DNA from 3 places in the Dickeya parazeae Ech586 genome. Region 2 is predicted to be linked to each of the others. Evidence: predicted binding sites of a transcription regulator. Region 2 holds the regulator's gene; each other region holds the start of a gene.

Region 1 (4,229 bases), 1.9 Mb from region 2:
CTTACCTGATGATGGCTCGCCTCTGGCCGTATCCCAGAGGCCTTCTTGCTGATGATAACTGCTCAATCTTTCCAACAATGGCTGGCTGACACGCTGCTGGCACCGCAGTATCTGCAATGGCTGTGGCAGGGATTTCAGGTCACGCTGGGTATTGCGGCGGCGACCGTGGTGCTGGCAACGTTGTCAGGGCTGATACTGGCAGCCGGTCGAGACAGCGGTACGCGGTGGCTACGCTGGCCGGTGATAGCGTATTGCGCGTTGTTTCGTAATACCCCGCTGCTGGTGCAATTGTTTTTCTGGTATTTCGGCGCGGCCCAGTTGCTGCCAGAGGGGGCGATGCAATGGCTTAACCGCCCGCATGTGATTCCGCTGGTTGGGCTGGACATGCCATCGTTTGAGTTCCTGGCCGGATTATTTGGCCTGACGCTGTATTCTGCGGCGTTTATCGCTGAAGAAGTACGTGCCGGTATCGCGGGTGTGGCGCGCGGTCAGAAGTATGCCGCCTGCGCGTTAGGGCTAACCGGCTGGCAGGCGATGCGCTATGTGGTGTTGCCACAGGCGCTGCGTATCGCTCTGCCACCATTACTGGGTCAGTATATGAACGTTGTCAAAAACTCATCGCTGGCGATGGCCATCGGTGTGGCAGAGCTGTCTTACGCCTCCCGGCAGGTGGAAACGGAAACGCTGCGCACCTTTCAGGCGTTTGGCGTTGCCACGGTGCTGTATATCGCGGTGATTGCCGTGATGGAAGGTTGGGGACAGTGGCGTCAACATCGGCAGCCAGTCAGAGGGCATTGAGATGGATTTTTCAATCATTCGCGACAATTTTAGCTACCTGATGTGGGGCACCTATCCTGATGGCCCTTTGGGGGGCGCGGCGTTGACATTGGTGCTTAGCCTGATGGCCGGGCTTATCTCGGCAGTACTGGGAACGGTGCTGGGGGTCGCGCTGGCGATGTTGCGCGGCTGGGCTGGTGGGCTGTTGGCCGTGGTGTTGGGGTTTTTCCGGGCAATTCCGGTGATCATGCTGATTTTCTGGACTTACTTTCTGTTGCCTATCGTGTTTGGCGTCGATATCCCTGAAATCACGACGGTGGTGTGTGCACTGGCGTTGATCGCGTCGGCTTATCTGGCGCATGGCGTAAAAGCGGGCATCATGGCGATAGGTCTGGGCCAGTGGCAGGCAGGGATGTCGCTCGGGTTGGGGCGCTGGCAAACACTGTGGCACATCGTATTGCCGCAGGCACTGCGCATGATGGTGCCGTCGTTCATCAATCAGTGGATTTCCCTGATTAAAGATACCTCGCTGGCTTACATTGTGGGCGTCGGTGAGCTGACGTTTCTGGCAACGCAGGTTAACAACCGCAGTATGGTTTATCCGACAGAAGTGTTTCTGTTTATCGCGCTGGTCTATTTTATTTTTTGTCTGACGCTGGATTTGCTGGCACAGGGTGTCAGTCGGCGTTTTCACGCCGGGCTGAAACCCGTCCGTCGCTGGCTAGTGTGGCGACGGCGGGCAGCATGCGTACCAGAATCCCCGTTGCGTGAAGTGGCCTGATGCATCAGGCAGTGGTAGCGTCAGCTCGTCGCGGTCAACGCCCATCCCTTTTCCTGCCACAGCGTGGGTAGCTGGGCCATATCGTGAAACATCGTCACCAACGGGTGATCGATAGGCGCGTTATGCTCGTCAGCACAGTAGTAGAACACCGGTATACCCGCGGCGATGCCGGCCTGCGTACCGGAAACGGAATCCTCTACCAGAATACAGTTTTCCACCGTTACCCCCATCTGTTGTGCGGCATGGTGCAATAACGCCGGGTCCGGTTTCCATTTCCCGATATCGTAGCCACTGTACAGATGCTCGCCAAAAAACGGCAACAAGCCGGTTAACCCGAGTGAATGCTGCATTTTGCTGACCGGTCCGTTGGACACGACCGCTTTCGGCGTATGAAGCGCTGCCAGCACCTCTTTCACGCCAGGGATCGGTTGTAGTGAAAGATCGAAAAGCCGCGCGACCTCCTGACGGAAATGACGCTCCATATCCTCCACGCAAACCGTCAGACCAAAACGCTCACTGATGCAGTCGATAATGTCGTAGAGCTTCATTCCCTTAAAGGTTTTGATGACTTCATCCAGCGGTAGCTGTACGCCATGGGGAATAAAGATATTGACGTAGGCCTGGCAGCAGATGACTTCGCTGTCGACCAACGTACCGTCACAGTCGAAAAATACGCATTCAATCCGGGACATGGGCGTTCCTTATCAGGGGACCAAAACCCCCACTTTACCTGACTGACCGCAGAATGCGATGTTTGCGCAAATAAGCCGGTGACTGGTTGTTATTTCTGTAGCGGACAAACGTTTTCCCATCGGGAAGTAAGGGGAAAACGCAGCGAACAGGCAGGAGATATAGAAAATAGTTATCGCTGGGAAAAAAAAGCCGACGGGTGCGTTAACTGCTCCGTATTTTGGTATAGGATACCGGGCGATTATCTTTCCTTTCTTCTCTTTGGGTCATTTATCATGGATAAATCTCAGTCTGGTTCCGTTGCTGAGCAAGGGCTGTTGGGGCGCGTGTTCAAACTGAAGCAACACGGCACCACTGTTCGTACTGAAACCATTGCCGGGTTCACGACTTTCCTGACGATGGTGTATATCGTTTTCGTTAACCCGCAGATTCTGGGCGCGGCCGGGATGGACACCAAAGCGGTGTTTGTTACCACCTGTCTTATCGCCGCTTTTGGTAGTATTTTTATGGGGTTGCTGGCTAATCTGCCGGTTGCGCTGGCACCTGCCATGGGCCTGAACGCCTTTTTCGCGTTCGTTGTGGTCGGCACCATGGGCCTGCCGTGGCAGGTTGCGATGGGGGCTATCTTCTGGGGCTCGGTAGGGTTCCTGCTGTTGACGGTATTCCAGGTGCGCTACTGGATGATCGCCAATATTCCGCTCAGTTTGCGCTTGGGTATCGCCAGCGGTATTGGTCTGTTTATCGCCATGATTGGCCTGAAAAACGCCGGGATTATCGTGCCGAACCCGGAAACGCTGGTGTCGGTCGGCAAGCTGACCTCACATAGCGTGCTGTTGGGTGTGCTGGGCTTTTTCATTATCGTGGTGCTGGCATCGCGCAATATTCATGCGGCGGTGTTGATCTCCATCGCGGTCACCACGCTGCTGGGCGCGCTGTTGGGGGATGTGAAATTCACTGGCGTATTTTCCATGCCGCCGAGCGTCAGCAATGTCGTCGGGCAGGTTGATTTGGCCGGGTCGCTGAATATCGGTCTGTCCGGGGTGATTTTCTCTTTCATGCTGGTGAACCTGTTTGACTCTTCCGGCACGCTGATTGGCGTGACTGATAAAGCAGGCCTGGTGGATGCTCGCGGTAAATTTCCGCAGATGAAACAGGCGCTGTATGTCGACAGTATCAGTTCGGTGGTAGGGTCATTTATCGGTACGTCGTCTGTGACCGCTTACATCGAAAGCTCTTCCGGTGTTTCTATCGGTGGCCGTACCGGCCTGACGGCCGTCGTGGTGGGGATATTGTTCCTGTTGGTGATGTTCCTGTCGCCGCTGGCGGGGATGGTACCGGCCTATGCAGCCGCGGGTGCGCTGATTTATGTTGGTGTGCTGATGACGTCCAGTCTGGCCCGCGTCAACTGGGACGATTTGACCGAAGCCGTACCGGCGTTTGTGACCGCCGTGATGATGCCGTTCTCCTTCTCGATCACAGAAGGCATCGCGTTGGGCTTTATTTCCTACGCGGTGATGAAAGCGGCAACGGGTCGCTGGCGCGAAATCAGCCCGTGTGTGATTGTGGTTGCGGTACTGTTCCTGCTGAAGATCGTGTTTATCGACGCCCACTAATTATCCGTGAGTCATCCGTGAGCCGGGGTAACCCGGCTCGCTATTGATGATGTCATTGCTCGAATGCTTTCCTGCTCTTTCCTTTCCCGTCACATCGCATACTGCGCAGACGCGTTTTCCGTCGCGTGGCTGCTGAGTTTGATATAGCGCCGCGACTGACGTTGTTGCTGGATGATTTCACCGGATTTTCGCATGCCGTAAGCCGAGGTGTAATTCCACATCACCAACCGATCAAGACGTGGGGTATGGGCGCAAGCCCAGGCCAGGTAATCATCAATGTCGCTTATCACTTCCACATCCGGAATATGCCGGGAGCGCAGGCGACCTGAGGCGGGATGCAATTTGAGCGACTCCGGCCCTCCGATGTT
Region 2 (4,229 bases):
CGGGCGGCAAATTCGGCCAGACCACCCCAGCCGCAGCCGATATCCAGCAGTGTCATTCCCCGGCGTAACTGCAATTTTTCGCAAATGAGGCGCAGCTTATCTTGTTGTGCCTGCTCCAGGGTTTCGGCTTGTTTCCAGTAACCACAGGAGTACTGCATGTACGGGTCTAGCATCAGGCTAAAAAGATCATTACCGAGGTCGTAATGCTCCTTACCTACAATCCATGCCCGCCGACGCGATTGCAGATTGGTCAGGCGAGCCATCAGTATCCGTAGCGTATCCTGCCAACGCTGGGGCAGTTGCTTCTCCAGCCCGGCGCGTATCGCTCGATGGAAAAACATGTCTAGCCGTTCACATTCCCACCAGCCATCCATGTAACTTTCGCCCAGACCCAGTGACCCGTCACGCAATATGCGCTTGAACAGTTCAGGGTTTTTGACCTGAATATCAAACGGTCGCGAACCGTTAATGGCGATATTCGCGGCCGACAGCATTTCATTAACCAGTTGGAACCAGGGTTGACTGGGGGTACCCAGATCCTCCACGTAAGATGAACTCATAACTTCTCCCTACCTTGCCAGATACATGCGTTATACGGGATAAACCAGACAAATATCGCGATGGAGGGTATTCGATGTACCCATTCCACACGTCATCGTCTATCCCTGAGAGCCTCAGAGGAAAATAAGAGACAAGCCGACACGAAAGGCGTCTACCCCGGCCGTGACAAACGGTGTAACAGTCATTAGTGGGGTAGAAAAAGTAAGGCGATGCGTATTGCTAAAAGCATCGTCTGATCATGGTTATTGTCGTCAATGACAGTGACAAGTGTATGACTGCTTTAACCCGGCGACAAGATTCATCGGGCTAAAGCAGCACATTGCGTTCTATATTAGGGTGCCAGGGAGACACGCTTTAGCGCTCTACGGCGCGGTATAACGGCGGTTGATTCGCCAGCGTGCGATAACGAAATCGTCTGGCTATTAACGGCGATAATCGAGATACGGGCCGTCAGCAACGGAACGGCGCTCGATCAGCGTCGGGTGGACTTCGATGGTTTGCGCTTCCTCGCGTTTGCTGGTGATGCGGTCAAGCAGCATGGAGAACGCCGCCTGTCCCAGCCGTTCCTTAGGCTGATGAATGGTCGTGAGCGCCGGCGTAAAATAGCGGGAGTGGCGTACATTGTCGTAACCGATCACCGAAATATCCTGCGGTACACGCAGGCCCAGTTCATCCGCCGCACAAATCGCTCCCATAGCCATAATATCGCCGCCGCAGAATACCGCGGTCGGTCGCTGCTTTTGCGCCAGAATCTGATGCATGGCTTTGTAGCCGGATTCGGGTTCAAAGTCACCCTGAACCACCCATTCGTCACGCAGGGGGATATCCGCTTCTTTCAGCGCTTTCAGAAAGCCCAAATAACGCCCGCTGCCGGTATTGCGCCCCTGAGAACCGGGGATGGCACCGATATCACGATGCCCGCGCTCAATCAGATAGCGACCGGCCATATACCCACCGGCAAACGCATTATCAATAATGGTATCGGTGAAATCGCTGTGGGCTTCGCCCCAATCCATGACGACCATCGGAATATGGCGATAATCCGCCAGCATTGACAGCAGTTCAGGCGGGTACTCGGCACACATCACCAGCAGGCCATCCACGCGTTTTTGCGCCAGCATGGACAGGTAAGCACGCTGTTTATCCTGATTATTGTGAGAGTTACACAGAATCAACGTGTAACCTCTGGCGTAGCAACTGTTTTCCACCGCTTCGATAATTTCGGCGAAATAGGGTGCTTCGCTGGAGGTCGCCAGCAGCCCGATAGATTTGGTGTGGTTGACTTTCAGGCTTCGGGCCACCGCACTGGGTGAATAATGCAATTCATCAATCGCTGCGCGTACCGCAGCCTTGGTCTCTTCGGCGACGAAACGTGTTTTATTAATCACGTGTGATACGGTTGTGGTTGAAACGCCTGCGCGTTTTGCCACATCTTTAATCGTTGCCATCTAAAGTGACTCCTGAACTCATCTGTTACAGTCGTGGGTCTGTTACAGCAGTAAATATGTTGTTAATCGTTTGCCTGCGTGAATTTTGCTCCTGCTGGACAACAAGGCAACATTTCAGTAGGAGACATGCCGAGGTGTGTAGCTTGAAGGGAGGGCTGACGCTTCGACCAACGCAGTGTACACGGTAAACTGCGGATTTTGGCCGATTTAGAGCAAAAGGGGAAGAGGCAATTCGTGTTATCTCTGTGACGCAGAAATCGGTTTTTTGACTTCAGTCGGGTAATAATAGACCTATACTTTATGTGCTTGCCCATCCGCCGGGATACGGTGTTGATTCAGACATAACGGGATGATGGCGATCATCAGTCATATACAGGAGAATACGATGGATACAAATTTGAAAATGTCGCTGTGTAGTACGTTGGTCGCACTCGTGGTGATCATTGTTTTTAGTTTCACTGCGGTATTGAACTGATAGCAGATCGCCAGTGGTGTAAAAAGAAAACAGAAAAGGGGCTAGTGCCCCTTTTCTCGTTATTCATTAAGCCATTTAGCCGATTGTTATTGACGAATATCCGTTAGCGAATGGTCTTCGGTGTCACCACGCGGCGAGCGCCGACATAATGATCCTGCCAGTAATCTTCACTCAATTTACTGATTTTGATGTCAGAACCCGAGCGCGGTGACTGGATAAAACGACCATTGCCCAGGTAGACGCCAACGTGGTCGGCAGCACCGCGGTTGGTGATACGGAAGAACACCAGGTCACCGCTTTCCAGTTCGCTTTTCTTGATGGGCGCCGCGTCACGCAGGTGGAACATCTCATTGGCTGTGCGCGGAATCGAGATTTTTACCACATCTTTATAGGCGTAATACACCAGCCCGCTGCAATCAAAACCTGAATAAGGCGTTGCGCCGCCCCAATGGTACGGTTTACCGATTTGGCTCATCAGCTTGTTCATGGCAGTCAATTTGGCGTGCTGATAGCGTTTTTGGTGAGCAGCACTGATGGTCAGCGCCGCTTTATCGTGTTTGCCTTTCTTGCTTTTACCATGTGAAGACGTGGCGGCTACCTCATCTTCTTCATCGACCGCCGCTTTACCTTTTTTATGCGCGTTTTTCGCGACCACGAGTTCATGCGCTTTGTGGCTGGTTTTAGCCTGCGCCGGTGTTTCTTTCTTTGCTGCGTCTTTTTTCGTGGTTTTCGCTAATGCAGCCTTAGTGGTATGCGTGCTTTTCTCTGGCTGCGATTTTGTATGGGAGGAATGGGCTGCCGCCGCCACCGACTTTTTGTCCGCAGACTTTTTGTCATTGTGCGACTTCGCGTTTTTATCGTGACTGGCTACGGTTTTGGCTGGCGTAGGCTTTGCGTGTTTTTCCGGTTTTTTGCCGTGGGTCGGCTCCGTGCCTTTTTTGTTAGCATTTTTGGCAACTTTGTTCTTTTTGGATTCATCAAGCGCTTTATTCGCCGTTTCTACACCAGATTTGCGTGGTGGCACTGCCCCGCCGTGCGGATTAGCCAGCGCCAGACCAGAAAATAGATTACTGAAAAATAATAAAAAGAGCGTAATAAATAACCGCATGATAGTTCTGACCGAATGTTGTCCTCAATCGTTCAATCTTTACAGTATTCCCGAAAATGACCTGATAAAAAAGCGGGAGATAGAATAATCCTACTACAAAATAGTGAGAAAACGTTAACAACGGTGTTTGCTGCTTAATTATCCGGCGATTTGGCGTCGCTTTGTACCGTTAGCGCGTCACCCGGATAAAACCCTATAAAAGATAGCGTTTTTTTGTGGCCGTCGCTATCGTTAGAATACAAAACAAAAGAAGCGGTATGCCACGGTTTGCCGCGAGTCATATGAGCGGCTCTTAAGGGCTGCTCATCACGCGCTTGAGGAAGCAATAGAATGACGACAACGACACTTGAAAAAATTCAGCGCCAGATTGCTGAAAACCCGATTCTGCTGTACATGAAAGGCTCTCCCAAACTGCCGAGCTGCGGTTTTTCTGCTCAGGCGGTACAGGCGTTGTCGGCGTGTGGCGAACGTTTTGCCTATGTAGATATTTTGCAGAACCCGGATATCCGCGCCGAATTGCCGAAATATGCCAATTGGCCGACATTCCCGCAGCTGTGGGTGGATGGTGAATTGGTTGGCGGTTGTGACATCGTCATTGAGATGTATCAGCGTGGCGAACTGCAACAGTTGATTAAAG
Region 3 (4,229 bases), 1.2 Mb from region 2:
GGCAGAGCCCAACACCATGTCCGCGCCCTGTTTGCCGGGTGCCACCAGCAGCACCAGCGCCATGAGGTCCGACACCACACTGATGATGACTTTCCGCTCTTTCAACTCGATCATCAACGCGCGATAGTCGTGCAACTCGCCGGTGGTGCCTGTCTGTTGCAACAACACGCCGAACACGTCGTCGTATTTCACCGCGTCAGCGGCGTTGCCGGTCACTATCTCAAAACCAAAGGTCTGAGCACGGGTACGCACCACATCCAGCGTCTGTGGATGTACATCGTCGGCGACAAAGAAACGATTGGCCTGCTTGAGCTTGCTAACGCGTTTAGCCATCGCCATCGCTTCAGCGGCGGCGGTCGCTTCATCCAGTAACGAGGCGGAAGCCAGTTCCAGCCCGGTCAGGTCCTGTGTCAATTGCTGGAAATTCAACAACGCTTCCAGACGCCCCTGCGATACCTCCGGCTGGTACGGCGTATACGCGGTATACCAACCTGGGTTTTCCAGTACGTTGCGCAAAATCACCGGCGGCGTCAGCACGGCGTGATACCCCATGCCGATATAGCTCTTATAACGCTGGTTGCGGCTGGCGATAGCTTTGAGTTCAGCCAGTGCCTGATGCTCGGTGGCGGCGTCGCCCACCGCTGGCGGCTGCGGTAACTGGATATCAGCAGGTACGATGTGACGGATGAGTTCGTCCAGCGAATCTGCGCCAATGGCGGCCAGCATCTGCTGTTGCTGAGTCGCTGACGGGCCGATGTGGCGCTCGGTGAACGCACTGCCGTGTTCGAGTTGACTGAGAGTCTGGGTCATGTGGGGGAATTTCCTGCATTTGGCACAGTGATGTGCAGCGCAATTAACTAATTCATAAAACAAGCAAATCATTCAGAAAAACAAGCAAACCATTCACAAAACAAACCAATCGCAAAACCAGGCGGACCATAACAACGCCCCGTTGCGGGAAGCAAACGGGGCGTCAGGCTTATTCTTCTTCGTCGCTGTCTTCTTCTTCCAGCAGTGCCTGATAGCCAGCGGCATCAAGCAATTCGTTCAGTTCGGCTTCGTCAGAGGCTTTGATGCGGAACAACCAGCCTTCAGCGTAAGGCGCGCTGTTCACTAATTCTGGCGCGCCTTCCAGCTCTTCGTTGATTTCCACGATTTCACCGCTGATCGGCGCGTAGATATCCGACGCGGCCTTGACGGATTCTGCGACCGCGCAGTCGTCGCCAGCATTCACCGTACTGCCGACTTCCGGCAGATCGACAAACACCATATCACCCAGCAATTCCTGGGCATGCTCGGTGATACCTACGCTGTAAACGCCATTGCCTTCCGCCATCACCCACTCATGGGATGAGGTATATTTCAGTTCTGCCGGAACATTGCTCATTGCCACCTTCTCCTTCCATTAATGCCAAAAATTAAAACTGAACCAGCGCTTTGCCTGCACGGACGAAATTCGGTTTGGTCACGTGCACCGGCATCTCACGATTGCGAATCTGCACGATTGCCTGCTCGCCGATACCGGCGGGCACACGGGCCAGCGCAATGCTGACGCCCAGCGTAGGCGAAAACGACCCACTGGTGATCACCCCTTCCTGCATCACGCCATGATTATCGGTAAAGCGAACGGGTTGACCGTGACGCAGCACGCCTTTTTCCGTCATCACCAAACCGACCAACTGTTCAGTGCCTTCAGAACGCTGACGTTCAAGCGCCTCACGGCCGATAAACTGACGATCGTCCGGCTGCCAGGCAATAGTCCAGCCCATGTTGGCCGCCAGTGGAGAGATGGTTTCATCCATATCCTGACCGTACAGGTTCATGCCCGCTTCCAGACGCAACGTGTCACGTGCGCCCAGCCCACAGGGTTTTACGCCAACAGCCAGCAATTGTTGCCAGAAGTTGACGGCCTGTTCCTGCGGCAACGCAATTTCATAGCCTGCTTCGCCAGTATAGCCAGTGGTGGCGATAAAAAGGTCGCCCGCCTGCAAACCAAAGAAAGGCTTAATGCCCGCAATGATGTCACGCTGTGCATCACTGAGCAGGCTACGCACTTTCTCCTGTGCCTGCGGCCCTTGCACCGCAATCAGCGACAGGTCTTCGCGTTCGGTAATCGCAACATGGAAGGAAGCGGCATGCTCGGTAATCCAGGCCAAATCTTTCTCGCGCGTGGCGGAGTTCACCACCAGCCGGAAATAGTCTTCGGTCTGGAAATACACGATTAAATCGTCGATCACGCCAGCAGAGGGCGTCAGCATCGCGGTATAGAGCGCCTTGCCGGGCTGGGTCAGTTTGGCAACGTCATTCGCCAACAGGTAACGCAAAAATTCGCGGACACGGGCACCACGCAAATCCACGATAGTCATGTGCGACACATCAAACATGCCGGCACTGCTGCGTACGATGTGATGTTCATCCAGTTGGGAGCCGTAATGCAGCGGCATCATCCAGCCATGAAAATCCACCATTTTGGCGCCATCGGCCAGATGCTGTTCATACAACGGGGTGTGGTTTGCCATTCTTTTCTCTCTACGTTAGCCGTGCGTTGTGACGCCAGACCTCACGACGCAAACGTTTATCCTGCACCTGAACTTACCACCGAAGCGCGCGTTCCACCACTCCCATAACCATAAGTTTATCTATATAAAAAGACAGAATCTCAGCCAATCAACAAAACAGATCAAAAGAATATAAATTCATTAATTTTTAATTAATTGAAATTAAAATCCAAAAATAAAAATAAAATTGGCTAAAAGCATTATTAAAAAATGGTTTCATGGTGTGATATCAGAATCAGAATTCGCCATATGAATTAGATAAAGTAATGCGAAAAACCCCTAAAATTAGATTATTTCAGGTAACCAGAACACCCTTCCCCATCACCTGCATAGGCTGATTTTGTGATCGCCATCGTGGACATCTTCCCCTCAACGACAACGTGGTGCAGCGACTGGCAACCGCGAGAAGGCAACCCACCTCACCTGGTTTCACACTGACTGCATCGGCAGGCTCTCCATCCGGTAAAGGTTTGATTTTCATCAATCGAACGTGAGCTTTCGTCTCCAGGCTCAGCAGACAGAACTAGATTAATTATTAACCCTTACCGACGGCCAGCAGACGGCGAAGAAAGAGAGCTGGTCAGCCACAACGATTAAAAAAATCAACACATTAAGGAGAGTTCATTGTGACGCAAAGAATGATTTTGAATGAAACATCCTACTTTGGCAGCGGCGCTATCCGCCATCTGACTGAAGAAGTGCAGCGGCGCGGTTTTCGTAAAGCGCTGGTGGTCACGGATAAGGAACTGGTGAAGTACGGTGTAACCGGCAAAGTCACCGCATTGCTGGATAAAGTCGGCCTGCCTTATGACCTTTACGATGACGTGATTCCCAATCCAACCATCGCCGTTGTCCGTCACGGGGTTGAGCGCTTTCAGGCATCAGGTGCGGATTATCTGATAGCCATTGGCGGCGGTTCCCCGCAGGATACCTGTAAAGCCATCGGTATTATCATTAATAACCCGGAATTTGCCGATGTGCGCAGTCTGGAAGGGGTAGCCGCGACCCGCAAACCCAGCGTACCGATCTTCGCCATTCCCACTACCTCGGGCACCGCCGCTGAAGTGACCATTAACTATGTCATCACCGATGAGGAGAAACGGCGTAAGTTCGTCTGCGTCGACCCACACGATATCCCGATTGTGTCGTTTATCGATGCAGACATGATGAGCAGTATGCCTGCTTCGCTCAAAGCGGCCACTGGCATCGACGCACTGACCCACGCCATCGAAGGGTTTACCACCCAGGGTGCATGGGAGTTAACCGACATGCTCCACCTGAAAGCCATCGAAATCATCAGCCGTTCGCTGCGTGATTCCGTCGCGGGGAAACTGCAAGGCGTGGAAGACATGGCATTAGGACAATACATAGCCGGGATGGGATTTTCCAACGTTGGTCTGGGGCTGGTACACGGCATGGCGCACCCGCTGGGCGCGTTTTATGACACCCCGCATGGCGTCGCCAACGCCATTCTGCTGCCCCACGTGATGGCCTGGAATGCGCCATACACCGGTGAGAAATTCCGTGCCATCGCGGTAGCGATGGGCGTACCCGGAGCAGACAGCATGCCACTGCCTCAGGCGCGAGAAGCCGCAATTCAGGCGGTACGGCAACTGGCGCAGGACGTGGATATTCCGGCGCAATTGCGCCAGGTCGGCGTCAAAGAACAGG

What was found. Region 2 encodes PurR, which represses purine synthesis genes. Its sites were predicted from a motif close to CANGCAAACGTTTGCNTG; they were not measured.
Region 1: DD586_RS20915 (NCS2 family permease) is a predicted target of PurR. The motif match lies at 2,352-2,369, and genes of this name have one in related genera.
Region 3: gcvT (glycine cleavage system aminomethyltransferase GcvT) is a predicted target of PurR. The motif match lies at 2,565-2,582, and genes of this name have one in related genera.

What each region holds. Positions count from the first base shown of each region.
Region 1 covers NC_013592.1:4,788,266-4,792,494, forward strand. Annotated here, with positions in the region: gene DD586_RS20900 (amino acid ABC transporter permease) at 52-798, shown strand; gene DD586_RS20905 (amino acid ABC transporter permease) at 800-1,558, shown strand; gene yieH (6-phosphogluconate phosphatase) at 1,579-2,250, opposite strand; gene DD586_RS20915 (NCS2 family permease) at 2,524-3,861, shown strand; gene DD586_RS20920 (4'-phosphopantetheinyl transferase family protein) at 3,951-4,229, opposite strand, start outside.
Region 2 covers NC_013592.1:1,888,719-1,892,947, forward strand. Annotated here, with positions in the region: gene cfa (cyclopropane fatty acyl phospholipid synthase) at 1-560, opposite strand, end outside; gene purR (HTH-type transcriptional repressor PurR) at 984-2,009, opposite strand; gene cydH (cytochrome bd-I oxidase subunit CydH) at 2,395-2,484, shown strand; gene DD586_RS08300 (C40 family peptidase) at 2,588-3,592, opposite strand; gene DD586_RS08305 (Grx4 family monothiol glutaredoxin) at 3,923-4,229, shown strand, end outside.
Region 3 covers NC_013592.1:697,144-701,372, reverse strand. Annotated here, with positions in the region: gene gcvP (aminomethyl-transferring glycine dehydrogenase) at 1-810, opposite strand, end outside; gene gcvH (glycine cleavage system protein GcvH) at 980-1,387, opposite strand; gene gcvT (glycine cleavage system aminomethyltransferase GcvT) at 1,419-2,519, opposite strand; gene fucO (lactaldehyde reductase) at 3,185-4,229, shown strand, end outside.